3 regions of the Knoellia sp. p5-6-4 genome follow, and region 3 is predicted to be linked to each of the others. Evidence: riboswitches for the same ligand, from Rfam matches in the RefSeq annotation. Region 3 holds a riboswitch; each other region holds the start of a gene.
The links. Region 3 has a riboswitch for S-adenosylmethionine ahead of P2F65_RS02180 (bifunctional o-acetylhomoserine/o-acetylserine sulfhydrylase). Riboswitches for the same ligand answer to the same signal wherever they lie in the genome.

Region 1 (10,068 bases), on a different contig from region 3:
AGTTCGTGAACCCCGACGCCGCGGCCTGGCACGCGCAGGCGGTCGCCGAGGCGCAGGCGCAGGGCATCAGCCAGGCCGACGCCGCGGCCTTCTCCCCCTTCTACAGCGACTACCGAGCCCGCAACCCCGAGCCCCCGGCCGCCCTCGAGGACGTCGTGCGGCACTGCGAGCACGTCCGCGAGGTGGCGGGCATCGACCACGTCGGGGTCGGCGGCGACTACGACGGCGTGGAGGTGCTCCCGCAGGGCATGGGCGACGTCACGGCATACCCGGCGCTGCTCGATGCGCTCGCCGAGCGGGGCTGGTCCGACGACGACCTGGCCAAGCTCACCAGCGGCAACGTCCTGCGCGTGATGCGCGACGCGGAGACGGGTGCCCGGGCGCTGCAGGAGCAGCGCGGGCCCAGCCTGGCGACGACCGCCCAGCTCGACGGACCCACGGCCCCCTAGCGCCGCTTCAGCACGGTCAGGCTGACCACCCGCGAGATGATCATCGCCACGTAGAGGACGCCCGCGACCTGCTCGACCATGGCGACCGACCTCGCGTGGGGCAGCACGGGGATGACGTCCGAGAGGCCCACGCTCGTCAGGGTCGCGAAGGACAGGAACAGCAGGTTCGGGAAGCCCTGGAACCCCTCCCCCTGGAACGACACGAACGAGTTGGGCCAGACCACCTGCACCGCCATGAAGGCGTAGGCGAAGCCCCAGGCCACGACGGTGAAGTTGGCGCCCACCGCGAACACCTCGTCGCGGGTGACGAAGGTGTCGTCGAAGAGGTACCGCACGAGGCCGTAGGCCGTGTAGCCGTAGAACAGGGCGTGGAGGATGGACGACCACAGGCGGATCACCTCACTGCCCGGGTACACCGCCTCGGCGACAGTCAGGACCATCACTGGGATCCCGAGGGTGATGGCGATCCAGGTCAGCGCCGGGGTGGCCCGCACGGCCCAGACCGCGACGGCGAGGACGAACAGCCCGAACACGCCGAGCACGGCGCGCCCCACAGGGGTCTCCCCGGCGAACGGGTACGCCAGCACGGCGATCAGCTGGGCGGCAAGGAGCACACCCGAGGGATGCGCCTTCACGGTGGTCATCCAGTCGGACATGGCGGACACCCTAGGGCGTGACCCGCCTCCCGGCTCGACGCGGCGTCAGTCCTCGAGCACCGACACCCGCAGGGTGAGGGCAGCCACGACGGCTGCGCCGGTGGCCGTGGTGGCCATGACCAGCGCCATGGGCACGGCTGAGCCCGACCCCAGGGCGCCGATGACCGGTGCGGCCGCGCCACCGATCACGAACTGCGAGGCGCCCAGCAGCGCCGCGGCGGTGCCGGCGGCCTCGCCGTGCCGGGTGAGCGCCAGCGCGGGGGTGTTGGGCAGCGTCAGGCCGCAGGCGAACAACAGGAACCACAACGGCCCGAGGACCAGCGGCAACCCGCCGACGCCGGTGACTGCGGCCGCGAGCAGCACGAGGGCGGAGACTGCGCCGATGCCGACCCCCGCCCGGACGATGTCGCGCGGGCCGAGACGGCGCAGCAGGAGGGGGTTGAGCTGGGACCCGGTGAGGAAGCCCAGCGAGTTGAGCCCGAAGGCGAGGCCGAACTGCGCGACGCTGAGGCCGTAGATCTCCTGGAGCACGAAGGACGAGCCACCGATGTAGGAGAAGAGGGTGGCGAACATCAGGCCCGAGATCAGGACCAGCCCGACGAACGTGCGGTCGCGCAGCAGCGACGCGTAGGTGCGCAGCACCGGCAGCGGCTCGAGACGACGGCGACGCTCGGGCGGCAGGGTCTCGCGCAGCAGCAGCGATGCCACCGTCACGAGCACCACCCCGGCGAGGGAGACCAGGCCGAAGACCCCGCGCCACGAGGTGTGCGCGAGGACGGCGCCTCCGATGGTCGGCGCCACGATGGGGGCGATGCCCATGACGAGCATCAGCCGCGAGAGCAGCGTGGCTGCCGCCGAGCCGGTGAACAGGTCGCGCACCGTGGCCATGGCCACCACCGAGACCGCGGCGTTGCCGAGCCCCTGCACGACACGAGCTGCGGTGAGCAGCTCGACGGTGGGGGCGAACGCGCAGGCCACCGACGCGACGATGTGCAGCACGAGGCCGGCGATGAGCGGCTTGCGGCGGCCGACGGCGTCGGCCAGCGGGCCGACGAGCAGCTGGCCGAGGCCGAGGCCGAGCAGGATCCCGGTGAGGGTGCCCTGCACCTGCGACTCCGTGGCCCCGAGCTCGTCGGCGATAGACGGCATCGCGGGGAGGTAGGTGTCGATGGTGAGCGGCCCGATCGCGATGAGGGCGCCGAGCACCAGCACGAACCTCACGTAGGAGCGGCCGCGCGGCGCCTCGAGCATCACCGGCCGCGGGCGGCGGACGCCCCGGCGGCTGGGTCGCTGCGCCGGGTCGGTGGGTCCGGGAGTCAGCTCAGTGGTCGGCGCAGTCACGTCGGTGGCCAACGCAACCGAGTGGGCTCACTATTCCGCGCCGTCTCATTCCACGGCGTATGCCGGTGGAGCACCGTTGGTGCCACCACGGCGTACCGGGGTCGTGGGGCCGATGCTCAGCCGCGCTCGGTGAGCGACCAGGCGTCCTCATCGCTCTCGCCGTCCACCTGCTCGTAGGCGTCGAGGTCGGGGCCGAGGTCGCGGGCCGCGTAGGCGCCGACCGCGACCTCGTCGGTGCGGTCGACCGAGCCGTCGGTGACCGCCCCCGCGCCGTCGCCGTCGAAGACCGGGTCGGGGTCGGGGACGTCCTCGCCGCGCATGAGCGCCAGCGTGGTCGGCAGGTCGTCGGGCTTGACCAGCACGTCGCGGGCCTTCGAGCCCTCCGAGGGGCCCACCACGCCGCGGGACTCGAGCAGGTCCATGAGCCGCCCCGCCTTGGCGAAGCCCACCCGGAGCTTGCGCTGGAGCATCGACGTCGAGCCGAACTGCGTCGTGACCACGAGCTCGGCGGCCTGCAGCAGCAGGTCGAGGTCGTCGCCGATGTCGTCGTCGATCTGCTTCTTGGCCGCGACCACGGTGACGTCGTCGCGGTAGTTGGGCTTGAGCTGCTCGGTGACGTGCTTGACCACGGCGTGGATCTCGGACTCGGTGACCCAGGCGCCCTGCACGCGCATCGGCTTGCTGGCGCCCATGGGGAGGAAGAGCGCGTCACCCTGCCCGATGAGCTTCTCGGCGCCGGGCTGGTCGAGCACGACCCGGCTGTCGGCGAGCGAGGAGGTGGCGAACGCCATCCGCGACGGCACGTTGGCCTTGATGAGGCCGGTGACGACGTCGACCGAGGGGCGCTGGGTGGCGAGCACCAGGTGGATGCCGGCGGCGCGCGCGAGCTGCGTGATGCGGACGATCGACTCCTCGACGTCGCGCGGCGCGACCATCATCAGGTCGGCGAGCTCGTCGACGATGACGAGCAGGTACGGGTAGGGGTGGATCTGCCGCTCCGACCCCGGCAGCGGCTTGACCTTGCCCGCGCGGACCGCCTTGTTGAAGTCGTCGACGTGCTTGAACCCGAACATCGCGAGGTCGTCGTAGCGGGTGTCCATCTCCCGCACCACCCACTGCAGGGCCTCGGCGGCCTTCTTCGGGTTCGTGATGATCGGGGTGATGAGGTGCGGGATGCCCTCGTAGGCCGTGAGCTCGACGCGCTTGGGGTCGACCAGCACCATGCGCACCTCGTCCGGTGTCGAGCGCATGAGGATCGAGGTGATCATCGAGTTGACGAAGCTCGACTTGCCGGCGCCGGTGGCGCCCGCCACGAGCAGGTGGGGCATCTTCGCGAGGTTGGCGATGACGTAGCCGCCCTCGACGTCCTTGCCGACGCCCATGACCATCGGGTGCTCGTTGCCGCGGGCCGCCTGGCTGCGCAGCACGTCGCCGAGGCTGACCTTCTCGCGGTCGGCGTTGGGGATCTCGATGCCGATCGCGGACTTGCCCGGGATCGGGCTGAGGATGCGCACGTCGGCCGAGGCCACGGCATACGCGATGTTCTTCGACAGCGCGGTGACGCGCTCGACCTTGGTGCCCCGGCCGAGCTCGACCTCGTAGCGGGTGACGGTGGGGCCGCGGCTGAACCCGGTGACCTGCGCGTCGATGTCGAACTGCTCGAGGACCTGCGTCAGCGACTCGACCACGCGGTCGTTGGCGGCGCTGCGGGTCTTGTGCGGCGACCCGGGCTCGAGGATCGCGTTGTCGGGCAGGGTGTAGGTGATGTCGCCGGCGAGGGCGAGCTGCTCCACCCGCTGCGGCAGCGGCGTCGTGGGTGGGGCCTCGAGGGCGGCCTTGACCTCCACCGCCGGACTCTGGGCGGCGCCACCGGGCTCCTTGGTCGAGCTGGGGGCCAGGACGCCAGGCGTCGTGGGGCGCTTCTGGCCGGGGCGCAGCCGCTTGCCGTCCGGGGCGACGACGGCGGCCTGCTCGAACGGCATGTCGCCGTCGAGGTTGCCGTCGGCGTCGGGGCCGATCTTGCGTCGCTGCCGCTTGGGCTTCTCCTCCTCGGGCTCCTCGACGGGTGTGCCGCGGTGCAGCAGGTGGTCACGCAGCTCGGCGAGCCGCTCGGGGATCATGTGGACCGGCGTCGCGGTCAGCACGAGCAGCCCGAAGAAGCCGAGCATCAGGAGGATCGGCACCGTGCCGTAGACGCTGACCGCGGCCTCGAGGGGGCTCGAGGCGAGGAAACCGATGATGCCGCCCGCGTCACGCATGGGGTCGGCGCCGTCCGGCGGCTGCGGGATGCCCTTGGCGACGTGCACGAGGCCGGAGGCCGCGAAGGAGAGGGCCCCGAGGCCGATGCCGATCCGGGAGTTGGCGGTGGACTCGTCCGGCGCCCGGAGCAGGCGCAGGCCGAGGAAGAGCAGGGCGAGCGGCACGGCATACGCGACCCGGCCGAACGTCCCGGCGACGACGGCGTGGACGACGTCACCGACGACGCCCTCGAACGCCCACCACTCGCGCGCGGCGACGACGATGGCCAGGCCGATGAGGGCGAACCCGAAGCCGTCGCGGCGGTGCTCGGGCTCGAGGTCACGGGCGCTGTGGCCGACGCGGCGCACCGCGCCGCCGGCGACGTGCGCCATGCCCATCCACGTCCCCCGGATCGCGCGCAGCGGCAGCGGCAGGCCGCCGCCCTTGGCCTGCCCGCGCGGGGCCGCCTTCTTGGTGGCGGGCTTGCGGTTGGCCGGGCGCGTGGACGTGCTGCGACTCGTCGAAGAGCGCGCGGAGGTGGACGGACGTGTCGCCATGCTCCGCACGGTACGCGATCGCCTCTGCGGAAACACGCGTCACACGCGCCACAGCGAGCGGTTTCTTGCCCGCGACGGCATCCTCCGAACGGTGGACCCGCCTATCGGGATTCGGCCATTTCCGCAGGTCAGGGCACCAGCGTCGGCGCGGACGTGCCACCCTGAGGGTGCGTCTGGCGGGGCCTGCGTCGACGCTCTGGCGGGAGCGTCGACGCAGGCAGGCCTGGCCACCGCGCCCCTCGCCCCCGCCACGCCCGCTGTCCTTTGGGGCCGGGTCTCAGATGGCGGGAAACACCACCGACCTGGTGGCGCCGGGCGGACGTCGCTCGCTACCGTTCCCGCCAAGGTCATGAGTGCCAGCGCGCAGCCCCGGCTTGCTGGCCAGCAACCCTCCTCCGCGGTGGGGTGCTCCGGGTGACGACCGGGTCGCCTGCGCCCGCAGGTGGCAAGCGCGGACCCGCGGCCACTCCCCCGGGTCCACCGGACCCCAGGAGCACGCCGTGTCCATCGCCAGCACCAGCCGCAACCGAGCCCCCGAGACCCACACCGGGCAGGCCCACCACCGTCGCCACCTGCGGCCCGTGCCCGGCGAGCCCGCCGGCGCGGGCCCGGTGCCCCCGGTGGTATCGGCCGACCTCGGCGTGCCGACCCTGCACCGCACCGTGGTCGACTACGCCAACCTCGACCACGCCGCCTCCACACCGGCTCTCGTCTCGGTCAAGCAGGCCGTCGACACCGCCCTGCGCACCTACTCGTCGGTGCACCGGGGCAACGGGTATGCCTCGCGCGTGACGAGCCGGTGGTACGAGGCGGCCCGGGAGGAGGTCCGGCGCTTCGTCGGTGCGCGTGAGGGCGACGAGGTCGTCTTCACCCGCAACACCACCGACTCGTTCAACCTGCTCGCCCGCGCCCTCCCCCGGGGCACGGAGGTCTTCGTCTTCGAGGCCGAGCACCACGCCACGCTGCTGCCGTGGGCGGGCCGCACCACCCGCCTGCCGGTCCCCGGCAGCCTCGACGATGCGCGCGTGCTCCTGTCGAGCGCGCTCGAGCGCTCCACCGCCCGCCACCGCCTTGTGGTGATGTGCGGGGCCTCCAACGTCACCGGCGAGGTGTGGCCCGTGCGCGAGCTCGCCGAGGTCGCGCGCCAGCACTTCGCCCGGGTGGCCCTCGATGCCGCGCAGCTCGCCCCGCACCGCACCATCGACCTCGAGGCGCTCGGGGTGGACTACGTCGCCTTCTCCGGCCACAAGCTCTACGCGCCGTTCGGCGCCGGCGTGCTCGCGGGGCCGGGCGACTGGCTCGACCAAGCCGCCCCGTACCTCGCCGGCGGCGGCGCGACCGCCTCGGTCACCGAACGGGGCACGAGGTGGCACCGGGGGGCGGCGCGCCACGAGGCCGGCTCCCCCAACGTGATCGGCGCGGTCGCGCTGGCGGCGGCGTGCTCGACGCTGGCCGAGCACCGCGAGGCCGTCGAGGCGCACGAGATCGCCCTGGGCCGGCGGCTGACCGAGGGCCTGGCCGCCGTCGACGGCGTGCAGACCTACTCGATCTTCGGCCCCGACCACGAGCGGGTGCCCGTGGTGGCGTTCACGGTCGACGGCCTGGACTCCTCGCTCGTGTCGGCAGCCCTCTCCGCCGAGCACGGGATCGGCGTGCGGGACGGCAAGTTCTGCGCCCACCTCCTGGTGGACGCCCTGCTCGACGACCCGTATGCCGCCGGCCCGGCGACCGCGGTCCGCGCCAGCGTCGGGCTGGCCAACACCGCCGAGCACGTGGACCGGCTGCTGTCGGCCGTGGCGTCGCTGGCCGCCCGGGGGCCCGCCTTCGAGTACGAGCGCGGCCCTGAGGGCTGGACGCCGGTGTCCGACCCGCGCGACCTCAGCCTCCCCCGCCCCTGGTGAGGCGGGAGCAGGCCGAAGGGTCAGCCGGGTCAGGACCAGCGCGGTTGCTGGTCGCGGGGCGTGCCTGGCGGCGCCTCACCGTGGTGCGAGGTCCCACCTCTCGCGCCAGGACAGCACTCTTCACGCGAGAGCTGGGACCTCACGCACGTGGGGCGCTTGGGCCAGGCGGCGGAAGAGGTCAGGACCAGCGCGGGTGCTGGTCGCGGTCGAACCTGGTGTCGACCCCGTAGATCGGGGCGAGGATCGCGATGGTGACGAGAATGGCGAGAACGATGAAGAAACCCATGGCAGAAATCTTGCGCCCAACCTGATTACCGCCACGAGTGGCAGAAATGCCATCTCCCATAGATTTTCCGCCATCTCCTGTGTCACGCTGTCGGCATGCTGCACAACGTGGCCGTGCCCCTGGTCAACACAGTCTCCCCGTTCGAGTTCTCCGTCGCCTGCGAGGTCTTCGGCCTCGACCGCACCGACCAGGGCGTGCCGCCCTTCGACTTCGCGGTCTGCAGCGAGCAGCCGGGGCAGCCGGTCCCGACCGAGATGGGCTTCACCCTCACGGCCCAGCACGGCTTCGACAGGCTGGCCGAGGCCGACCTCATCGTGGTGCCGGCGTCGCGGCCGCGACAGGCCCCCGTCCCCGCGCCGCTCGTCGAGCAGCTGCGGGCTGCCGACGAGCGGGGCGCCTGGGTCATGTCGCTGTGCAGCGGCGCCTTCACCCTGGCCAAGGCCGGGCTGCTCGACGGCAGGCGCGCCACGACGCACTGGATGAACACCAACGAGCTGGCCGAGGAGTTCCCCGCCGTCGACGTGGTGCTGGACGTGCTCTTCGTCGAGGACGGCAACATCATCACCTCGGCCGGCACCGCCGCCGGCATCGACGCGACCCTCCACCTCGTGCGCAAGGAGCTGGGCGCGACCGTGGCCTCCGCGATCGCGCGCCGCATGGTCGTTCCCCCCCAGCGCGACGGCGGTCAGCGCCAGTACGTCGAGGCGCCACTTCCCGCGATCGAGGCCGACTCCCTCCAGCCGGTGCTCGAGTGGGCCACCGAGAACCTCGCCGAGGACCTCTCGGTCGAGACGCTGGCGCGGCGGGCCATGATGTCGGAGCGGACCTTCGCCCGCCGGTTCCGGGCCGAGACGGGCGCGACACCGCACGCCTGGGTGACCGCCCAGCGGGTACTGCTCGCCCGGCGCCTCCTCGAGGACACCGACGCCTCCGTGGAGCAGGTCGCCGGCCGCACCGGACTGGGCACGGCCGCCATCCTGCGCCACCACTTCACCCGTCAGGTCGGCACCACGCCCCAGGCCTACCGCCGCACGTTCCGTTGTACGGGCTGACAGGCGCCACTGCTGAATCCACGTCAATGAAGTCATCAGCCTTCATTTGTCGCTATTAATGCCCTAGGCTTCATGCATGTTCGTCCTGACTGCTGACCAGAAGCGCAGCACCCGGCACGGCGACCGGGTGCCCCAGGCCCTGGCGACCCTCGAGGGCGCCCTGGGCCCGGGCCCGGACTCAGGCGTGGCGCTCCCCTTCGAGCGGACGGTGGGCGACGAGATCCAGGGCGCGCTCTCCTCCCCCGGTGCCGCGGTGCGGGCGGTCACCGAGCTCGTGCGGCTCGGCGACTGGCGGATCGGGCTCGGGGTCGGCGCGGTCGACACGCCGCTGCCCGACTCCACCCGGGCCGCCTCGGGCCCCGCCTTCCTCGCTGCCCGCGAGGCCGTCGACAGGGCAACCTCCTCCCCCACCGACCTCCGGGTCGTCCACGCTGACGGCGCCGGCCACTACGGTGGGGCCGACCGGGCGCGACAGGCAGAGTCCGCCCTGTGGTTGCTCACGGTGCTGCTGCGACGCCGCACCCCCGAGGGATGGGAGATCGTCGACATGGCCGACACGGGCCTGACCGGCCGGGACATCGCCGACCGGCTCGACATCTCCCCCTCGGCGGTCAGCCAGCGCCTGGCGCGGGCCGCCCTCCACGAGGGGCGCCGGGGTGCCGAGCTCGCCGAGGCTCTTCTCGCCGAGGCGGACGCGTGAACAGCACGCTCGCCACCGTGCTGGTCATCGGCGTCCTGGGCGTGGTCGCCCTCGCCGGCGGTGGCCTCCTGACCACCCTCGTCTTCCGGCAGGTCGACCGCGGTGACCACGTCGCCCCCACCGACGAGGCCGACTCGGTGGAGGCCGCTCAGGAGATCCTGCGCGGCGGCGCCTGGATCGGCGTGCTCGAGCGGACCGCGATCTACGCCTCCATCGTGGCCGGCTGGCCCGAGGGCATCGCGGTCGTCCTGGCCGTCAAGAGCCTCGCGCGCTACCCCGAGCTGCAGGCGGGCAAGAAGTCCGCCGCCGCCGAGCGGTTCATCATCGGCACCTTCGTCAGCACCCTGTTCGCCTGCGCGTGCGCGGGCGTCGCCATGTCGCTGCTCTGATCGTCGCTGCCCTGACCGCCACCTGACGCGGGTCAGGCCTCGATGACCACCGGGATGATCATCGGGCGCCGGCGGATCTTGCCGCCGACCCAGCCACCGACGGCGCGTCGCACGACCTTCTCGAGCTGCTGCGTGTCGGTCACGCCCTTGCCGGTGGCCTCGGCGAGGGCCTGCTCGATCTTGGGACGCACCTGCTTGAAGATCTCGTCGTCCTCGGCGAAACCACGCGCGTGGATCTCCGGGCCGGCGGCGATCTTCCCGGTGGCCGCGTCCATGACGACGATGACCGAGATGAAGCCCTCGTCGCGCAGGATGCGGCGGTCCTTCAGCAGCGCCTCGTCGAACTCGCCCACCGAGGAGCCGTCGACGTAGGTGTAGCCGCACGGCACGGCGCCGACGATGCGCGCCTTCCCGTCGACGAGGTCGACTACCACGCCGTCCTCGGCGAGCACGACGTTGTCGCGGTCGACGCCGGTCTGCACCGCCAGCTCGGCGTTGG
Region 2 (10,068 bases), 1.7 Mb from region 3:
CGCTCTGGCGGCGCCTGTCGCTGGCGAGCATCGGGCTCACCGCCCTGCTGCCGGTGCTGCTCGCGGTGGTGCCGGCCGAGACGGCCGAGCGGATCGCCGGCGAGTCCCTGGACCCGGCTCTGGACGCCTTGAACCTCGACCCGTTCAGCATCCCGCTGCCCTACGGGGTCTGGCAGGTGCTGCTCACGGTCGCCTACGCAGGCATCTTCCTCAGCCTCGTCGTGCCGCTGATGGTGGTGGTGCGGCGCCACCGCGCCGCCGATCCGGTGGGCCGCGCCCAGACGCGGTGGCTGGTCTGGGCGGCGGTCGTCAACCTGGTCGTCATCGTGCTCGGGATGCTGACCGCCGACCCGGTTTCCGGGGTCCTCCTCGGCGTCGGCGTGGGTGTCACGTCGGCAGCGATCGTCGTCGCCGTCACCCGCCACAACCTGTATGCCGTGGACCGCCTGATCTCCGCGACGCTCGTCTACGCGCTGCTCGCCGCGGCCGTGGTGGTCATCGACGTGTTGGTCTTCGCTCTCGCGGGGGCCGTTCTGGGCCAACGTGACTCGGCTCTGGTGGCCATCGCGGTGGTGGCTGGGCTGTACGCGCCGCTGCGCGACCGGTTGGCCGCGGCGGTGCGTCGCCTGCGCCGCGGCTCCCGGGAGGACCCGTATGCCGTGGTGTCGGCGCTCGCCGAGCAGCTCGAGGTGTCGGCGTCGCCCGACCAGCAGCTCGTGGCGGTCGCCCGCGCGGTCGGTGAGGCGTTCCGCTCGCCCTACGTCAGGGTGGAGATCGACGGCCCGTCGGGCGAGAAGCAGGCGGTCGAGCACGGACGTCCAGCAGGCCGGTCGGTGGAGCTGCCGGTGGTCTACCGCGGCGAGCGGGTCGGCCTGCTGACGCTCTGCCCCGCCGGCAGCACCGAGCTGTCGGAGCACGACCAGCGGCTGCTCGGCGACGTGGTGCGCCAGGCAGCCGCGGCGGCGCGGGCGAGCGAGCTGAGCGCGAACCTGCAGGCCATCCGCGAGCAGCTCGTCACGGCGCGTGAGGAGGAGCGCCGTCGGCTGCGGCGCGACCTGCACGACAGCCTCGGTCCCAGTCTGGGGGCCGTCACGCTGCGCATCGAGACGGCGCGAAACCTGGCCTCCCGCAACGCCGCCGAGGCAGACCGCCTCCTCGAGCAGGCGACCGCGGACGTCGCCGCGGTGCTGGCCGACGTGCGCCGGCTGGTCCACGACCTGCGGCCGCCCGCCCTCGACGAGCTGGGCCTGCAGCGGGCGATCGCGCAGCTGGCCCGACGGCTCGAACCGCCGGACCTGTCGATCACCGTCGAGGGCGACGGAGTGGACGGCGCGTCCCTGCCGGCCGCTGTCGAGGTGGCGGCGTTCCGGATTGCCTCCGAGGCGGTCAACAACGTCGTGCGCCACTCGGGTGCCCGGCACTGCTCGGTGCGTCTCGGCCTCCACGGGAAGGGCCCGGGGGGCGGTGCTGCGCACCTGGGCAACGCGCTCGTGGTCGAGGTGCGCGACGACGGCCACGGCATCCCTGGTGATGTCGCGGCGGGGGTCGGGATGCTGTCCCTCCGGGAGCGGGCCGCCGAGCTGGGCGGGACCGTCGCGGTGGAGTGTCCGCCATCTGGCGGGACCGTCGTGCGGGCGGTCCTGCCCTGCACCGTGATTCCCGGCGCCGGAGCGCCGCAGACGACAGGAGCCGCTGCTGATGCCTGAGCCGATCCGGGTGCTGTTGGCCGACGACCACCCCGTCTACCGCGACGGGCTGGCCGCCCTGCTCGCCTCGGTCGACGGCCTCGAGGTCGTCGCCACGGCAGAGGACGGAACCGCCGCCGTGGCGCTGGCCACCGAGCTCCAGCCCGACGTCGTCGTCATGGACGTGCAGATGCCCGGGCTCGACGGCATCGAGGCGACTCGCCGACTCACGGCCGCGAGCCCGCACATCGGCGTGGTCATGCTCACCATGGCCGAGGAGGACGCCACCCTGTTCTCCGCGATGCAGGCCGGGGCCAGGGGATACCTGCTCAAGGGCGCCAACCAGGCTGAGATCACACGCGCCGTGACCGCCGTGGCGCGAGGAGAGGCGATCTTCGGCCCGGCCATCGCCCGTCGCATCGCCGACTTCTTCGCCGCGGGGCCAGCGGTGGGATCCGCTGCCGAGCAGGCCTTCCCGCAGCTGACGGCACGGGAGCGGGAGATCCTCGAGCTGGTCGCCGCAGGGAGGTCCAACGCCCAGATCGCCTCGACGCTGTTCCTGTCGCCGAAGACGGTGCGCAACAACGTCTCCAACATCTTCGCGAAGCTGCACGTGGCCGACCGGGCCGAGGCGATAGTGCGCGCGAGGGAGGCGGGCCTGGGCCTCTAGAGGTCCCGCCGCGTCACCGGTCCGGCAGGACCTGGGGAAGGAGTGGCCGACCTGAGGCGGCATCGAGCACCGGACGGTCGCCCAGCTCGGTCCTCAGCGGCACGGTGACCTCCTCGAGGCGCAGCATCGCGTTGCACGCCTGGTCCGGCGGTGGGGCGAGGGCCGTCCCGCCGACCACGACGACCTCGTCGGTCTCGAGCACGTGTTCTCTTCGCTCGGTGTCGCAGTCGCCGCTGCCAATCGTCACCGTCAGAGAGTCGGCGGTGTCCGAGACGACGTCCTGTCCGTAGAGCAGGCGGCGCCTGCCGTCGCTAGGCGCCTCGGAGAGGCTGCTCGGCTCGAAGTCGCCCGGCTCTGCGGCCTCCGCGACGGCGACGCGCACCAGCGAATCGGACAGGCCCTGCACCGTGAACGCCCACGCCGGCACCTGCGCCGGGCCCCGGGCCGTGGCGAGGGTGGTCCTGACCGCTCGCGCGCCGGTGATGGTGACCCACTCACAGCCCGTGCCGGATGCCGGGGTGGGGCAGGGGCCCGAGCGGGGGTTCACCATCGCCTCGTAGGCCGCTTGCGCGTCGAGCGTGTAGACCTCCACGGTCGTGCCGTCCAGGTGGCGCACCTGCCCGGTGCCCGGCGTGGTGGGCAGGGCGGTTGCGGTGCGGACCCAGCCCCCGTAGAACGCGGCCTTGAGGGTCTCACGCGGGGTCCAGTCGGGCTCGATGGTGAGGCCCTGTGCGGGGACGATGCTGGTGCGCCACCGCTCGAGGAGGTCACCCTCCGTCCAGACGGCCGCCACCTCTCGGGCGCGCCGGTCGAAGAGGGCGGAGGCATCGCCCGCCGGAGCGCCATCTCCGTTGCTGGAGCCGCACCCGGTGACCAGGCTCACCGCGAGGAGGGCGACGGCGGTGAGCACGATGGTCTGGCGCGGCATGCCGGTTGGACGTCGGCCGCACCTCAGGAGTTCCTTCGACCCGCGCTGAAGAGGTGGACGGCGCTGGTCACACCTACGCTGGCTGGCAATGAATGAAGCGACCGCGCCCCCCGAGGGCGAGACCCGGAAGCGGGAGACCTGGATCCGGGTGGGCGCGGCCTGGGTGCAGGCGATCGAGGTCGCCCCGATGACGCCGGCGCGCGCGACGGTGGTGCTCCTGCCCGGCTTGGGGCTGCCGCGCTACACCCTGCCGACCGTCGAGGTGCTGGCCCGGCGCGGGCTGCGCTGCGTCGTGCTCGACCTGCTGGCGTGGCGACGTCCCCGACTGAGGGTGCCACCGCTGGTCGAGCCGATGGGCGAGGCCGCAGCACGCTGGACCAGGGAGGCCGACCTCGCCGGTCCCGTTGTCGTCGTGGGGCACTCGACTGGCGCGCAGGTCGCCCTCGGCGCAGCCCTCCGCCTCCAGCACGACCGCCCCGACCTGTCTCTGGTGCTGGCAGGGCTGACCTTCCGGCCCGAGCACCGCTCATGGCCGGGGCTGCTGCGAGGCGCGGCCACGGCATACCGCAAGGACAGCCCGGCAGAGCTGGTGGTCGCGGCCAGGGACGTCGCGCGCCTGCGCGCCGACCTGGTCAGCGTCATCGGGTCGGGGCGGCGCGACCGCCCGGAGGAGCGGGTGCGCGACCTCGAGGTGCCGCTCGTGCTCACCGCCGGTGAGGCGGATTCGTTTGCGCCACAACAGTGGATGGCCGATGTCGCAGCGGCTGCGGGCAGTCCGTCGGCACGGGTGGAGGTGCTGCCGGGTTCGCACAACAACCTCTTCACCCACCCCGAGGAGGTCGCCGACGTGGTCAGCGCGGCGGCGCCTGCCACCGCACCCTGACCCACATGTTCGCGGCGTAGCTGCGCCGCGCGGGGTAGCCCGCTGCGACGAGCTCGGCGCAGATCCGGTGCCCGTGGTGGATATTGGAGCTGTGCACGCGGATGGTGCTGATCGACTGGGGGCTGCCGGCTGCGGCCAGCTCGACGAGGTGGTCGACGACGGGTTGGGCCGTGTCGCCGAGACCGAGGTCGTAGTCGAGCCAGAGGTCGTCGATGGGGGTGTCGACGAGCCCGCGGAGGAGGGCGAGCGCCTCCTCGGAGGTGCGAGCCGTCAGCGCCGGCCTGCCGTCCTTGAAGTCGCGCGTGTCGTCGACGAGAACGGTCAGTGGCCGCCGGGGTGGTCGGCGGTCGGCGGAGTGGTCGCCGGACGGCTGGGCGGATGCGTGGCTGGAAGGCACAGGACCTCCTGGTGACGGGGATCCCTTGGCGCGCTGCGGATCCGCTGTTACCGGCCGGGTTCGGCACGGTCCGCTCTTCCCCTGGGGCACCTCCGCGGTGGAGGTTGCCGGGCAACAAGCCAGGTACTTGTCGTTGCCTCTCCTGAGCTGTCTCCACTGTAGGAGAAAGCGCCGACAGGGCTCCTTCGTCGGGGACAAGGCCGCCTCGTGCCAGACTCTGCGAGTCGTCTGAGGCAGGAGGAATCCCGGTGCGCGTGACCACCTACGGCCAGCTGATGGAGCTGCTCGACAGTCTCTATGCCGACGGGGCCGAGCGGACCAGCGACGCGGCTTCGGCGTTCTGGGACGGGCTGTTCCAGCGAGAGGGGCACCCGCTGACCTCCGAGCTGCCCGACGCGGCGCTGCCCGCGTGGCAGGCGGAGGGCCTGCTGCCGGGTGGACGGGGGTCCTCCGCCCTGGACGTCGGGTGCGGATTGGGGCGCAACAGCACGTGGCTGGCGGCCCAGGGATTTGCCGTCACCGGCATCGACATCTCCCCGTATGCCGTGGAGACGGCTCGGTCGCGGAGGGAGAGGGCGGGTGCCGCCGGTCCGGGGGCGTCGAGGCCGGGGCCCGACTACCGGCTGGTGGACTTCGTGCGCGAGCCGGTGGCCGGCGGTCCCTTCGACTTCGTCTACGACTCGGGGTGCTTCCACCACCTTGCGCCGCACCGGCGGATCTCCTACATGGAAGGGCTGTCGGCTGCCCTGGCGCCGGACGGCGTGTACGGCATCTGCACCTTCACGGCCGGGGCGATGGGGAGCACGGCGTCGGACAAGGACCTGCTGCTCCACGGGCACCTCGAGGGCGGGGTCGGGTACACGCTGGATGAGCTGGCGGAGATGTTCGCCTGGCTGGAGCTGGTGGACGCCCGGCTCATGCCGCCCGGCCACACCCACGAGGAGCCGACCTTCTCGCACGACTTCCTGCAGGTGGCGCTCTTCCGGCGGCCGTCTACGTCTTCCTGACGGGTGAGCCGCCTTGCCGCCCGGCTGCCTTCGTGGTGAGCGGCGGCAGTACCGGTCATCGGACCGTCCTATCCGCGTGCTCGAAGCGCTCGCTTTCGCGTGGTCCCGGTTCACCCGTCGCTCACCACGATGGGGGTTGTTGCGCAGGTGTGGTGGTTGAAGCGTGGCTCCCATCCGTGGCGACCTGGAGGAGGACCACATGAGCCGTTACATGATCATTGCGCGCTACGACAGCGCTGGAGCCAAGGGAGTCCTGGCCAAGGGCGGCAGCGCCCGAGCGGCTGTCGTGGAGAAGCTCGCTTCTGACCTGGGCGGACGCATGGTGACCTTCGACTTCGCCTTCGGTGAGGACGACGTGTACACCCTCTGCGAGCTGCCGGACAACAAGGCCGCGGCCGCTGTCGCCCTGGCCGTGAACTCCAGCGGGCTGGCCCATGTCCGGACCGTCGTCCTGATGACTCCTGAGGAGGTTGACGAGGCGACCGAGCAGAGGGTCGACTACACGCCTCCGGGCCAGTGAGCTGGGAGCCCGGGCGACCAGGATCAGCCGCGGCCGGCTGCAATGCCGATAGAACACCGCGCACGATGTCTCTCTGCCAGGGCGGTCGTTGACGGGCGTCTGGTCATCAATGAGTCCTGATTCGATGGCCTCGAGGAGCCGGCCAGGCCGCAGGAGCTCCAACAGAGGATCGAGTGCGCCACGGAGGGTCGAGGTCATCCGGACGCAACCGACGCCGCCTGCTCGACTCCATCAACGGTCCAAGCGGCGTCGGATCTGCCTTTGCCTCCAGCGGGCGCTGAACGGATCCGGTACAAGCCATCCCACTCGCGAGCCCTGCCCTTCGGGCTGTCGCTGCCCCACGGGGTGTCACCAGCGCACTCATGAGTCCGTGCCCACCAGGCGGCCGGAACGATGGAAAGGTCGACGTGGAAGTCGCCGAAGCCACCTTCGTTGTACTGGCCTGACTGGATGTCGACTACCGCCACGTCGTCACCCTGCTGAAGCCGCCCTGTCGGACACGCGCCTCGGAGGCCAAGGCGGCGGCTTTCTGACCTGTGCGTTTGTGGGCCCCGTGGGGCTCGAACCCACAACCTACGGATTAAAAGTCCGCAGCTCTGCCAATTGAGCTAGAGGCCCGGGGGGTCAGGGTTTGTGGTCACTAGAACCTCGGATGACCATGGTGTAGTTCGACCGTCCTGACCGCGAGGAGACCATACCCCGTTGTGGCCTTCGGCCGGTGGGTCCGTCTGCTGCGTGGGGTGCGTGCCCCAGACCGACCCCGTCACAGGCGCCTTGACATTGCGTCGCGCTCGAGAGCAGCGTCGAAGGTGGGCAAGTCGCGGCAACAGGGAGCGCGCAATGGGCGACGAAAAGCGGGTGAAGCTGATCCGGCCAGCAGATCGCTCAGAGGGCCAGGTGACACCAGGCATGCACCGGGAGCAGGCCGCCAGCACGGATCGCAGCTGGGCAGGCCACGTCACGACCGAGGCCGGGATGGTGTCCGGGTGGCACCACCACGGAGACTACGAGAGTCACATCTACGTCCTCTCGGGGCTGTTGCGCATGGAGTCCGGACCTGGCGGGCAGGACGTGATCGACGCGCAACCCGGTGACTTTGTCTTCGTGCCGCCGCACACCGTGCACCGCGAGGGGAACCCGGCATCGGAAGAGGCCGCGGTGATCGTGGTGCGAGCCGGACGCGGGGAGGCAGTGGTCAACGTCGACGGACCCGACGAGGCCTGAAGCGGGATGCCGCGCCCAGGCGGACGGATCGTTTCCGACCCAGGCCCACGCCATGTGGTGCGGGAGCCGCGGGCGGCCCGTCGCGGCATACCGACTCTGTTGAAGCCCGGGGGACGATGGTGGTGTGTGTCGCGCCGGCGCGGGCCACACCCCGGAGCGTCGTGGCGCCCCGGGGTGGACCTGTGGTGGCCGTCAGGAACGGGCCCGGGCGGGCTCGCCGGCGAGGATCGCGTCGATCTGGCCCATGGCCTGCGTGAGGCCCTCCTCCATGCCCATCTGGAGCAGCTGCTCCATCGCCTCGAGCGAGGGGAATCGCGACGAGATGGTCACGGTGACCCCACCCGGCCGGTCGGTGATCTCCACCCGCATCACCATGGTGGGCATGTCGGAATTGGGTGCTCCGGACTCGTCGGCGAAGCCGTCCTCGACCACCAGCACGCGCGGCGCCTCGACCTCGCGCACGTTCCACCACCCGCGGTGCCGGTCGCCCTCGGGGCCGGTCATGTAGTAGTCCACGTGCCCGCCCTCGCGGAGGTCGTGCTGCTCCACGGTGGCGGGGTAGGTCGGTGGTCCCCACCAGCGCTCGAGCTGGCGGGGGTCGGCCCACAGCTGCCAGGCCCGATCCGCGGACACGTCGTAGTCCGCGGTCACGGTCATCGTGAGCTGGTCGGTGTCCTTGCTGATGCTGGTGATGCTCATGCGTTCTCTCCTTGCTTGTCCTCGTCCAACAGGTCGGCCATGCGCTCGAACCGGCCGCGCCACAGGTCCTCGTAAGCAGCAAGCAGCTCCTGGGCCCGTCGGATGGCGTCCGGCTGGCCCGAGACCCGCTGCTCTCGTCCGTGCCGGTGCTTGACCACGAGCCCCGCCTCCTCGAGGACGGCCACATGCTTCTGAACCGCCGTGAGGCTGAGGGGGTAGTTGCGCGCGAGGGCCGAGACCGAGTACTCGCCCACGAGCACCCGCCTCACGATGTCGCGGCGCGTACGGTCGGCCAGCGCGTGGAAGAGCCGGTCGACGTCGTCATCGGTGGACTGATCTACAACCATCAGGTTGTAAATACTCCTCCGGCTCGCCGCAATACGCAAGCCCCCGGCGGGGGCTGGGCTCGACAGTGGGCCGCTCCTGACGCCCTCAGGCCGCTATCGCCCGGTCTGGGTCGATATGGCGTACGGGGCACACCGCCCGGGGTATCAAAGAGGGTCCAACGGCCTAGCGAATGCCCCTGCCGCGACCACACACTGAGGAGGCAGATCGCGACGTCGACCTCACAGGCGGATGCCCCCGATCACCCAACCGGGGTGATGAGTCCGCCTGGCGTCAGCCCCCTGCAGGTGCACACCCCGGTGCGCCGGTCGAGGGGGGTGCACGTCGCCAGAGGAGTGCCGATGACCGCTCGCCCCGTCGCCGACCCGGCAGGCGATCCAGCATGAGCGTTCGCGACGCCACCCTCACGCGGCCGGCCACCTGGGAAGTCGACCCGCGCCGGCCGCGGCCGGAGCGCAGGCTCGACCTCTACGCCGCCGTGGCGGTGGCCGCCCTGGCCTCGGTGGCCTATGTGGTGGCCCTGCTGCTCGAGGCGGTGCCACCCCGCGGCCTCTCGGTCGTCTTCTTCGCTGCGGCGCCCATCAGCGCTGCCTTCGCGCTCGTGGTGCTTGCGGCCCGTTGGCGGGCCGAGCGCGACCCGGCCCTGAGCTGGGTGAGCACCGGCCTGGCAGTCGGGTGGCTGGCGATGGTCCTGCAGCTCATCTCGTTCCCGACGGTCAACCCCGGCGGGGGCCCCCTTGGCACGAACGACCAGAGCAACGCCGCGCTCTACCTGATGTTCCACCTGGCCCTCCCGCTGGGTGCACTTGCCGGAGCCCTCAGAGCACCTGTGGTGTGGCGCCTGCCCGCGGCGGGTCTCGGCGCCGGCCTCACGGTGCTTCTCGCCGTGAACGCAATCCCGCTTCCCACTCTCCTGCGGCCGGACACGTCGTTCACCCCACCCCTCCTCAGCATCGAGTACGCCATGGCGGCGTTCACCGCGATCGTCGCGGTGACGTGGATCAGGCGCTCCGGACGCGACGCCACCACGCTCCGGGGCTGGGTCGGGGTCGCCCTTTCGCTCGCGGTCTACGACCTGCTGTTCAACGCCTTCGCAGCCGAGCGGTTCAGTGCTGTGTGGTGGGCGAGCCTGTCCATGCGCGTGGCGACCTACTCCGTGCTCGCCATCGGCGCCGTGGCCAGCGTCCTGATCCGTCTCTCCGAGACCGAGTCCTACACCCAGAGCGAGCTGGACCGGCGCGAGGGCGAGCTGCGCACCTCCCTCGGCCTGACCAGCCAGCTCCTCGGCTGCGCCCAGGACCTGGCCAAGGCCGTAACCCCGCCCGAGGTGGCCGAGGCCCTGTGCCGCGACGCCGTGGCCGCCAGCGGCCTGCGCCGTGCCGTCGTCCTGGTCAGCCGGGAGGGCGAGCCGACCGCGGTCCTGGGCCACGCGGGCTATGGGTCCCGGCCGGGTGACGAGCTCGCGGGGAGCGGTTGGGACGCCCCGTACGCCTCGACCTTCGCACCACTGGCCAGAGAGCCGCTGTTCCTCGAGTCCACCGAGGCCGTGCGCGCCAGGGTCCCGGCTGTCGGGTCACCCCTGGAGGAGGCTTCCGTGCTCGTGGTGCTGCCCATCCGAGTGGCCGGCCAGCGGCTGGGGACCCTCCTCGTGTGGGACACCGAGCCCCGGACCCTCGAACCGCACCAGCGGGAGGTCCTGACCGGACAGGC
Region 3 (10,068 bases):
GGCTCGACACGTCCCGGAGCCGCTGGAGCAGGTGCGCGCGCGTCACACCGGCCTTGCCGCGGTGGGGCTCTCTGCCGTCCTGCTCGCAGTCGCGGTGGGGGTGGCGGCCGACCCGGCAGCCCTGGGGGCGGGCGCCTCGGCAGCGGCGGCCGCCGCAGCCACCGGCGAGACGACCACCGTGCGCGTGGAGGCGAGGTCGATGCGGTTCCACCCAGCCTCGGTCGACGTGCCCGCGGGCAACCGGCTCGTCGTCGAGGTGGTGAACCGCGGCAGCGACGTGCACGACCTCACGCTCGAGTCCGGGGAGCGCAGTGGCCGGCTCTCCCCCGGCCAGACGGGACGCGTGGAGGTCATCGTGGTCGGGCGCGACCTGGAAGGCTGGTGCACCATCGCGGGTCATCGGCAGATGGGAATGGTGTTCTCCGTCAACGTGGTCGGCGCGACCGGTGTGCACCTCCCCCAGCACGGGGGCGGTACCAACTCAGCCGAGCACGGGGCGGCGCCGGGCCCGACGGGGACCGATGGGCTGGCCGCAGTCCCCGACTTCATGGCCGAGCCGGCAGACGGGTTCACTGCTCGTGACGCACGCCTGGCTCCGGCGCCGGCGGAGCGGGTTCACCGTGTCACGCTCTCCGCCCAGCAGGTGGAGCGCGACGTGGCCGTCGGTGTCCGGCAGCAGCTGTGGACGTTCAACGGCACGGCACCGGGTCCGGTCCTGCGTGGCCGCGTGGGGGATCGCTTCGAGGTGACCTTGCGCAACGACGCGGGCACCGGGCACTCGATCGACTTCCACGCCGGTGCACTGGCCCCGGACGAGCCGATGCGCACCATCCTCCCCGGGACCTCGCTCACGTTCTCCTTCACGGCCGAGCGAGCCGGCATCTGGATGTACCACTGCAGCTCGATGCCCATGTCGCTGCACATCGCCAACGGCATGTTCGGCGCCGTGGTGATCGACCCACCTGCGCTGCCGCAGGTGGAGCGCGAGTACCTGCTCGTGCAGTCCGAGCTGTACCTCGGTGGGCAGGGCGAGACCGCCGACCCGGCCAAGGTGGCTGCAGAGAGACCGGATGCGGTGGTGTTCAACGGCTTTGCCAACCAGTACGACCACGACGAGCTCACGGCGAGGGTCGGCGAGCGGATACGTTTGTGGGTGCTCGACGCCGGGCCGAACCGCCCGAGCTCCTTCCACGTCGTGGGAGGCCAGTTCGACACCGTGTTCAGCGAGGGCGCCTACGTCCTGAGGCGTGGCCAACCGGGAAGCGTCGGGGGTGCGCAGGCGCTCGCGCTCCAGCCCGCACAGGGCGGGTTCGTCGAGCTCGAGGCCACCGAGGCAGGCCACTACCCGTTCGTCTCGCACATCATGGTGGACGCGGAGCGCGGCGCCCACGGAATACTGCGAGTCACGCGTTAGGAGAGACATGGCCGATCTGCAGTGCCCTGCCCGGATCATCCTGGCCCGCCACGGCGACGCCGCCACCCCGGACGGCGGTGGCCCGAGGTTGCTCACGTCGACGGGCGTCGACCAGTCCGAGCAGCTCGCGGGGCGGGTGCTCGAGCTGCGCGTGGCCGCGCTGTGGGCGAGCACCATGGAGCGGGCCCAGCAGACGGCCTCGATCGTCGGCGAACGCCTGGGCCTGCCGGTCGTGTCCGACGACCGCCTGCGCGAGCTCATCAACGACGATCGCTGGACGCCCCCGCTCTGCGACAAGGACGAGCCGGGCGACGTCTATGCGGCCTGGCTCGACGGTGACCTCGACGGCACCATCTTCGGGGAGACGGGACACGACGTCATCGCCCGGCTGCGAGACGTGGTGGAGGAGGTCGCCGACCGGTTCCGCGGCGAGGCCGTCCTGCTGGTGTCGCACGGCGGCATCATCGAGCTCGGGCTGAGCCATCTGTGCCGCAACGTGACGCCCTCGTTCGTCGACCGCCACCCGCTCGGCAACGGTGAGGCCGTCGAGGTGGAGGTGGACTCGTCGGGCTGGGTGTGCACGAGGTGGGCCGGAAAGCCCCTACCACTCCCTCTCTAGCAGGGGTTCTCGTCTCGTCCGGGCACTCGCGGCATGCCCGTGACAGACCCGTGGGGCTGGGTGGCGACGCGCGCTCGGTCCCAGCCCCACGGCATACCCCTGCTTGTCCCCCTGCTCCTTCCCCTGATCCCCGTCAGGCGTTCTTGGCGGCGGTGAAGCCCTGCTCGAGGTCGGCGATGATGTCGTCGATGTGCTCGATGCCCACGGCGAGGCGAACGAGGCCGGGCGTCACGCCGGCGGCGAGGCGGTCCTCGTCGGGCCCCTGTGAGTGCGTCGTGGACGCCGGGTGGATCGCCAGCGATCGGACGTCGCCGATGTTGGCCACGTGGCTGTGCAGCGTGAGGGCCTCGACGAAGCGCTTGCCCGCCTCCAGGCCACCCTTGATCTCGAAGGCGAGCACGGCGCCGGCACCCTTGGGGGCGTAGGTCTTTGCTTTGGCGTAGCTCTCGTGCTCGGGCAGTGAGGCCCACACGACACGCTCGACCTGGTCGTTGCCCTGGAGGAACCTCGCGACCTGGTGGGTGTTCTCGAGGTGTCGGTCGAGGCGAAGGCTGAGCGTCTCGATGCCCTGCGCGATGAGGAAGGCGTTGAACGGGGAGATGGCCGCACCGAGGTCGCGCAGCAGCTGCACCCGTGCCTTGAGGATGAAGGCGAGGTTGGCGCCAAGCGCGCTGCCGACCCCGAGGTCCCGCGCGAACACCAGCCCGTGGTAGCTCTCCTCGGGGGTGTTGTAGTTGGGGAACTTCTCGGGATCCCTGCCGTAGTCGAAGGTGCCACCGTCGACGATGACCCCTGCGATCGAGGTGCCGTGTCCCCCAAGGTATTTCGTCGCGGAGTGCACGACCACATCCGCGCCCCACTCGAGCGGGCGGATGAGGTAGGGCGTGGCGATCGTGTTGTCGACGACGAGGGGGACGCCGTTGTCGTGGGCGACCTTTGCCACGGCCTGTATGTCGAGCACCTCGGACTTGGGGTTCGAGATGGTCTCGGCGAAGAACAGCTTCGTGTTGGGCCGCACCGCCGCCTTCCAGGACTCGACGTCGTTGGGGTCGTCGACGAAGGTGACCTGGAGCCCGAACTTCGGCAGCGTGTGCTTGAGCAGGTTGAAGGTGCCGCCGTAGAGGCTTGGGCTGGCGACGACGTGGTCGCCGGCTTCGGCGATGTTGAGGATCGCGAGGGTCTCGGCGGCCTGGCCCGAAGCCACGAGGAGCGCGCCGACGCCGCCCTCGAGGGAGGCGATGCGCTGCTCCACCGCGTCCTGCGTCGGGTTCATGATGCGGGTGTAGATGTTGCCGAACTCCTTGAGCGCAAAGAGGTTCGCAGCGTGGTCGGTGTCCTTGAAGACGTAGGACGTGGTCTGGTAGATCGGCAGCGCGCGGGCGCCGGTTGCGGCGTCGGGTTCCTGTCCCACGTGGATCTGCCGGGTCTCGAAGGACCAGTTCGGGGTGTCGCTCATCGGTGGTGTCCTCTCACATCAGGTTCGGTATGCCGTGTGTGCACGAGTCGGGGCTTGCGCCCGAGACGCCCGTCGGACTGCGGTCGTCGTACGTGCCGGAGCCCTTGGGGCGTCACCGACGGCGGTGATGAGCACCGTCGGTGACGGTGCGGGACACGTGATGAGGTCTCCCGCGCTTGCGATCGACGTCATGCCGCTCGCCAGGTCTTCACCCGGGGCACCCCACCGCGGTTGGAGGGTTGCCGGCCAGCGAGCCGGGGCTTGGCGCTGGCACTCATGACCTGCCGTGATGATAGGCATAACTCTCAGACGCAGTGCACGCCTGTCTCTCATGGCGGACGGTGCAATCGGGTGGCGCGCGGGCTTCAGTGGGCACAGGCTCCTCGTGGGGACACCTCACAGGGGATGCAGAGGTGCCGGCCCCACAACACGGGGACCGGTCCCCTCTGCACTTGACGTCGTTTCGGACGTGACGTGACCCGAAGCCGCCCCCACTCGTTGGCCCAGGTGGGAGCCAGTCGGCGAGACACGGCTGTGGAAAGACCAAATGGTCCCAATGCGACAGATCCGTAGACTCGGCTCCACAGTGTGCTGTGAAGGGCAGCGCCCTCCAAGGGTCGAGATGGGGAGAGTTTTGGCCGGATACGCGAGAGCCACAGTCTTCGGTGTCGGCGTTGCCGCGGCGCTTGCGTTGGCGGGCTGCAGTGACGGTGCCGGCGCGCAAACGGGGCCCACCTCCTCGGGACCGTCGAGCAGCGCGACGACGAGCGCGACGGTGTCCAGCTCGGCCACGACGTCTCCGCCCTCGCCCACTGCCGCCGTCAGCATTCCCGCCGCGGCGCGTCAGCACACAGAGGAAGGCGCCAAAGCCTTCGCGAAGTTCTATCTACTGACCTATTCCAAGTCGGCGTTTAGCGCGGACGCGGCCTCCCTTGAAGCCCTTAGTAGCGACTCGTGCGGAGGCTGCAAGTCGCTCATAGACCTCGTCAATGGTTATCGCGCGAAGAACCAGCACGTTGATCGGGTTGCGCTGACGGTGGACACAACCATGCTGCGCCCCGAGGGAACGTCCGAGCGACCGGTTGTAGACGTGCTGGCGAAAGATGCACGAAAGCAAGTGCTGAACGCCGACGGCAGCGTGGCGAAGGTGGTGGCGGCGGCCAGCATCAACTTCAGACTGACTATGCGCTGGGATGACAACAACTGGGAAGTCGATGACCTGCGGGTTGCACAATGACGTCGCGGCTGTTGGCATCTGCAACGGCAGTGGTCCTGTCTGGTGCAGCCGTAACCTCGACGGCAGGGCCTGCGAGCGCCGGAGGAGTTCCTACGCCACCTCCACCCGCAACTGAGGTCACCAACGACACCATCGGTGCGGTCACTGCAGATGGGTTCATGACTCCTGTCCAGCCAGCGACACCGAAGAATTCGGCCAATGCCGAGCCTGCCCGCAACGGAGACAAGCCTGCATACGAGTACCGACTCACGCTGGCTTGTGGCTCGAACCGCGTTCGGAGCATGGAGGGCAGCAGTGACGTCACGAACTGCTCGTACGCCCTGACCGCCTGTCGATATCGCACTCCCCCTTCGGACAAGCCGCTGTACTACCTCTGGCGTCGCACGGCAGAGCCGGCGAACAGCCCATGGCAACTCGTCGGTGACATGTGCGGGACCGAGGCCGCCCCTGCGGCCGCTGCGCCTCCGCCCATCCCCACGATGGGGCAGATTCAACAGGCATTTCGCCGCCTGCCTTTCTCGAGGCCGACGGTTCGCATCGAGCCCAAGGGCAACGTCACCCTGGTCAACCTCCCGACCTTCTACGAGGGGACCTGGCCGAGTGACAGCGGCCTGCAGCCCGGCGAGGTCAGCAAGCCCGTTCAGCTCCTGTCCTGGTCGGTGGAGTTCAAGATCGACTCAGAGTCCTACAACTTCCACTACGGCGACGGCTCCTCCTCCGGCACCGTGAAGGACGCCGGTGGCGGCTACCCCGACGGCAGCGTCAAGCACACCTACACCCAGCCGATCGAGGCCGCTCAGGTCCGCGTCGACTCACGGCTGACCGGACAGTTCCGCGTGAACGGCGGCGACTGGATCGACATCGACACCGTCGCAGACCTGCAGAACGAGCCCGTCACCACGCTCGAGGTCCGTGAGGCCAAGGCGCGCCTGTACACCAACTGAGGATTCAGGGGTGCGTAAGCGGTGCCCCGGTACGCAGGGCTATGACGACGTCGTGGATCGCTCGGGTGACGGCTGCGGCGTGGACCGGGTCCTCCACAAAGCCAGCGTGGGTCGCCCCTGCGACGACCCGATGAAGGCTGTTGGCGGACAGCCTGACTGTCTGGTTCTGGTCAGCCATCCACCCCTTGGAGTTTCCGCGTTCGGCCGTCAGGACGATCAGTGGCTTCGCATCGAGGCTGCGCAGGCTCCCCGCCTCAGCCGCGGATCGACTTGCGACGCCGTACTCATCGAGGACTCCGGCCATTCCCTTCGCGGTGGCGGCGGTGGCACGGGCATCGTCCCGGTACTGCGGCGGTAGATCCGAGTAACTGGTGTCGGCGAGGATCCGACCAAGCCCGAGCCGAGAGGTCGTCGCGAACAACGTGGACGCGTGCTTCACAAGGCTGTACGAACCCGCTTTGGGTTGGGAGACGGGCTTGTTGTTGGCGGCGGTGGAGTCGACCAGGACGAGTCCGGCAACCTCGTCGGGATACATCGCGGCATACGTCCGCACGTACAGTCCGCCGAAGGAATGCCCGGCCAGCACGTACGGACCCGGAACATGTGCGCGGTCCAGCAGCGCATGGAGGTCTGTGGCGATCTGCGCACCATCGGGCGGACTCGCAGCAGGATCGCTCCAACCACGCCCCGCTCGGTCGTACACGCAGACCCGGCTGTCACGGGCCACCGCGGGAGCGATCAACCCCATCGACGCCGCCGAGCCGCCCGCACCGGGCTCGAGAATCACGGTCGGGCCGTCAGAGCCAGTGCAATCCAAGTGGAGTCGGTACGGTCCCACGTCGACGAGCTGCCCGCGCATGGCAACCGTCGGTGCGGTGGACTGGCTTATCCTCTCGTAGGCCCCGCCCAAGGCGAGGAGCACCAGGACGACCAACACCGGGTTCAGCAGCCACACCCTGGCCCGGCTGTGCATGTCGCGCCTGGCGCGGGTCCATGCCCAGACCACCAAGACCAGCAGCGCGGGCGGCCAGACCCATCCCAGCGCGTCCACCACGGGGTCGGGGGCCACGAGCACCATCACCCCAGCCACCGCCATGAAGACCGCGGGCGATACGGCCCAGCGTTGTGGCTGCTCGGTGAACCGAGTGGACAGCACCGCCAACAGCGCCCACCCGATCGCAAAGCCGAACAGCACCATCGCAGCGGAGAAGTTCACGTCCACCGCGCCCACGGGTAGGAACGGAAGGACGAACGCCGCTACGAGACCGGCAGCCAGCGACCCGACCACGACACCACCGAGATGCCTGCGCCGTGACCCTGGCCCAGCGGCAGCAACCCGGGCGGCGTCCGAGGTCTCGGACGCACTTCGCTGGGTCATGACGGATCCTCTCCCCTTGGTCGGGTCCACGCCCCCATCGAGCATGCGCCCCGGCGGCGCGAACCCGGAATAGCCCAACCGGGCCCACGCGGTGCCATCCGGAACGCATCGCCGGGATATGCCAGCAGCAGGGACTGAGATCGCCTTGCCACAGCCCAAGCGGCCAGTCTCCGCGCTGCCGGCTCGGCCCCCGGCAGCGTCACCAACCCGGTGTGGCTCAGCGGGACCGGTAGCGCGCGTAGATCAGCCCGCTGCCGAAGGCACGCTCCTCGACCAGCTCGAGATCGAGGCGCACCCCGCTGGGGAAGAACCGCTTGCCGCCGCCGACCACACTCGTGGTGATGAACAGGTGGTACTCGTCCACCAGGCCGGCCGCGATCGCCTGGGCCGCGAGGTTCGGGCCGTCGACGGTGAGGTCATGATCAGCCTCGGCCTTGAGCTCGCGCACCGCGTCAGGGTCGAACGTCCGCACGATCCTGGTCTTCTCGCTCGACACCGACTCCAGCGTCGTCGAGTACACGATCTTCTGCGCCGCCTGCCAGTCGCGCGCGTAGTGCAGGATGTGCGGCGGCACGTCGGGCAGTGTGTGCGCGGTCTCCCAGTAGACCATCGTCTCGTACATCCGTCGGCCGTAGAGGTACGTGCCGACGGGACGGAAGAGGTCGCCGATGAAGGTGTGCACCTCCCGGTCCTCGGCCCCGAAGCCGAGGTCGCCCTCCGCCGGCTCGGCGTAGCCGTCGAGCGAGGTGATCATCGAGTAGATGAGCTTTGCCATGCGTCTCCTCCGGGTACGAGCGCGTCAGCCTGCCAGCGGTCCTGCAGGCTTCGACCTCCGCACGACCCGGAACTCATCGTTGCCCACCTACGACCTCTGGTCACACCGTCATCCCCGGAGAATCGAGCCCTGCACTCCCATTGCATCGAGGAGCGCCCTGAGGCCGCGCTCAACTGGCATCTCTCAGAACCCGCCCGACCGTTGACAGCACGAGCACTTCTGGCCCCGCTACGTTGCCGCAATGGGTGGCGACAGCGGCGAGCCCCGAAGACGTCGTGCTTGCCATGGCGGCAGCGGGCCACGAGGCGACGTTCAACACCCTCCTTCTTCTGACCGGCGAAGAAGACATCGCGGCCCTCCGAGTCTGGCGCGGCGAACATGCTCCACGAGGTTGCCGACGTGGTCGAGGAGAGTCGCTTCGCCGACATCGCCTCCGAGCTCGACAACCCGGAAGGACCGGGTCTCCCCGCTCCCGGCGGGCAGGTCGACGCCGCCACCATCACCATCGGCGCCGGCTTCACACTCCTACGCCTGACAGGGCGTATCGACGAAGACGGTCGACTCCAGACGCTCAGGGCCCTGGACGTCCTCATCCATCGCTACGACTCACCCCCACAGCTCGTCCGCCAGCGCAGGGATCTCGAGTCCTGGGCGGGATGAAGATCCGAGCCGCTTGGTGCACCCGTAGCCGGATCGTTCAGGGACGACCCACGACCTGCCGCACCAGACGGGCGATCTCGACGTCCTCGCGGGCCTCCACCACCGCGACGGCCACCGAGCTCTCAGGAGCGTGGACCAGCGCGTCGAGCTCGGGGGCCTCGTTGTCCGACGCCGAGACCCGCGCGCCCGTGAAGCCCAACCCGGCGATAGCCCGGATCCGGATCGAGGCCGCGTTCTCCCCCACCCCACCGGTGAAGGTGATGGCGTCGACACCACCGAGCGACGCGACCATCGCGCCCATCTCGCGCACCAGCCGGTGCACGTAGACGTCGATGGCCGCCGAGGCCTCCTCGTCACCCGCCTCGGCCCTCGAGAGCACCTCCGCCTGGTCCGCGCTGCCGGCCAGGGCCTTCACGCCCGACTCGTGCTCCAGCCCCTCGTTCACCTCGTCCGCGGACAGCCCGCCCTCGCGCAGCAGCCACAGCACCATGCCGGGATCAACGGTCCCCGACCGCGTCGCCATCACCAGTCCCTCGAGCGGCGTGAACCCCATCGTCGTGTCGACACTGCGACCGCCCGCCACCGCGCACAGCGACGCCCCCGCCCCGAGGTGGCAGGTCACGATCCTCAACGAGGAGAGCGGCCGGTCCAGCAGGTCAGCCGTGCGCTGCGCGGCATACGCGTGCGAGAGCCCGTGGAAGCCGAACCGGCGCAGCGGCCACCGCTCCCGCCACACCGCCGGCACGGCATACGTCGAAGCGGCTGCGGGCAGCGTGCCGTGGAAGGCGGTGTCGAAGCACGCCACTGAGGGAACGTCGCCGAACGCCTTGCGGGCGGCGTCGATCCCCGCCAGCGCCCGCGGCTGGTGCAGCGGCGCGAGCGAGGTCAGCGCCTCGATCTGCGAGCGCACCGCGTCGTCCACCACCACGGGGTCGGTCATGTCCGCGCCGTGGACGACCCGATGGCCGACCGCGTCGAAGGACCAGTCCCCGGCCACGGAGTGCAGCACCGAGGCGTCGCCGTCGTCCCAGTGGTCGATCTCGTGCTTGTCGACGATGGAGTCCGACTCGTCGAGCACGCTCAGCTTCAGGCTCGACGACCCGGCGTTGACGACCAGCACCCGGCCGATCGTCATGACTGCGGCCACGTCCAGTCGCGCACCTCCGGCATGTCCTCCCCGTGCTCGCGCACGTAGCGGTGGTGGCTCGAGCGCTTGTCCGCCATCTGCTGCCTCACCACCGCGGCCCTCGTCGCGAGGCCCGGCACGCGGTCGATGACGTCCATGACGAGCTTGAAGCGGTCCATGTCGTTCATCACCACCATGTCGAACGGCGTTGTGGTGGTGCCCTCCTCCTTGTAGCCGCGCACGTGCAGGTTGTCGTGGTTGGTGCGCCGGTACGTCAAGCGGTGGATCAGCCAGGGATAGCCGTGGTAGGCGAAGATGATCGGCTTGTCGGAGGTGAAGATCGCGTCGAACTCGGCGTCCGGCAGCCCGTGCGGGTGCTCGCTCGCCGACTGCAGCTTCATGAGGTCGACCACGTTCACGACGCGCACGCGCAGGTCCGGCAGGTACTGACGCAACAGG

Region 1: linked by a shared signal. The riboswitch ahead of P2F65_RS14085 (aminotransferase class V-fold PLP-dependent enzyme) and the one ahead of P2F65_RS02180 (bifunctional o-acetylhomoserine/o-acetylserine sulfhydrylase) in region 3 are both predicted to bind S-adenosylmethionine.
Region 2: linked by a shared signal. The riboswitch ahead of P2F65_RS10430 (cyclic-phosphate processing receiver domain-containing protein) and the one ahead of P2F65_RS02180 (bifunctional o-acetylhomoserine/o-acetylserine sulfhydrylase) in region 3 are both predicted to bind S-adenosylmethionine.

The regions. Positions count from the first base shown of each region.
Region 1 covers NZ_JARGZF010000002.1:543,325-553,392, forward strand. The annotation lists gene P2F65_RS14065 (dipeptidase) at 1-449, shown strand, start outside; gene P2F65_RS14070 (ion channel) at 446-1,105, opposite strand; gene P2F65_RS14075 (multidrug effflux MFS transporter) at 1,151-2,446, opposite strand; gene P2F65_RS14080 (DNA translocase FtsK) at 2,563-5,241, opposite strand; SAM riboswitch class IV at 5,587-5,699, shown strand; gene P2F65_RS14085 (aminotransferase class V-fold PLP-dependent enzyme) at 5,742-7,142, shown strand; gene P2F65_RS14090 (helix-turn-helix domain-containing protein) at 7,524-8,480, shown strand; gene P2F65_RS14095 (hypothetical protein) at 8,557-9,180, shown strand; gene P2F65_RS14100 (hypothetical protein) at 9,177-9,569, shown strand; gene P2F65_RS14105 (ribonuclease J) at 9,602-10,068, opposite strand, start outside.
Region 2 covers NZ_JARGZF010000001.1:2,146,181-2,156,248, forward strand. The annotation lists gene P2F65_RS10410 (sensor histidine kinase) at 1-1,706, shown strand, start outside; gene P2F65_RS10415 (response regulator transcription factor) at 1,699-2,355, shown strand; gene P2F65_RS10420 (hypothetical protein) at 2,369-3,283, opposite strand; gene P2F65_RS10425 (alpha/beta fold hydrolase) at 3,372-4,166, shown strand; gene P2F65_RS10430 (cyclic-phosphate processing receiver domain-containing protein) at 4,135-4,563, opposite strand; SAM riboswitch class IV at 4,602-4,711, opposite strand; gene P2F65_RS10435 (class I SAM-dependent methyltransferase) at 4,812-5,570, shown strand; gene P2F65_RS10440 (GYD domain-containing protein) at 5,770-6,090, shown strand; tRNA gene P2F65_RS10445 (tRNA-Lys) at 6,636-6,708, opposite strand; gene P2F65_RS10450 (cupin domain-containing protein) at 7,000-7,314, shown strand; gene P2F65_RS10455 (SRPBCC domain-containing protein) at 7,507-8,013, opposite strand; gene P2F65_RS10460 (metalloregulator ArsR/SmtB family transcription factor) at 8,010-8,360, opposite strand; gene P2F65_RS10465 (SpoIIE family protein phosphatase) at 8,741-10,068, shown strand, end outside.
Region 3 covers NZ_JARGZF010000001.1:450,642-460,709, forward strand. The annotation lists gene P2F65_RS02170 (multicopper oxidase domain-containing protein) at 1-1,414, shown strand, start outside; gene P2F65_RS02175 (histidine phosphatase family protein) at 1,422-2,033, shown strand; gene P2F65_RS02180 (bifunctional o-acetylhomoserine/o-acetylserine sulfhydrylase) at 2,167-3,489, opposite strand; SAM riboswitch class IV at 3,657-3,771, opposite strand; gene P2F65_RS02185 (DUF6318 family protein) at 4,265-4,726, shown strand; gene P2F65_RS02190 (hypothetical protein) at 5,008-5,670, shown strand; gene P2F65_RS02195 (alpha/beta fold hydrolase) at 5,675-7,048, opposite strand; gene P2F65_RS02200 (dihydrofolate reductase family protein) at 7,266-7,823, opposite strand; gene P2F65_RS02205 (hypothetical protein) at 8,223-8,483, shown strand; gene P2F65_RS02210 (acetate/propionate family kinase) at 8,521-9,630, opposite strand; gene P2F65_RS02215 (phosphoketolase family protein) at 9,615-10,068, opposite strand, start outside.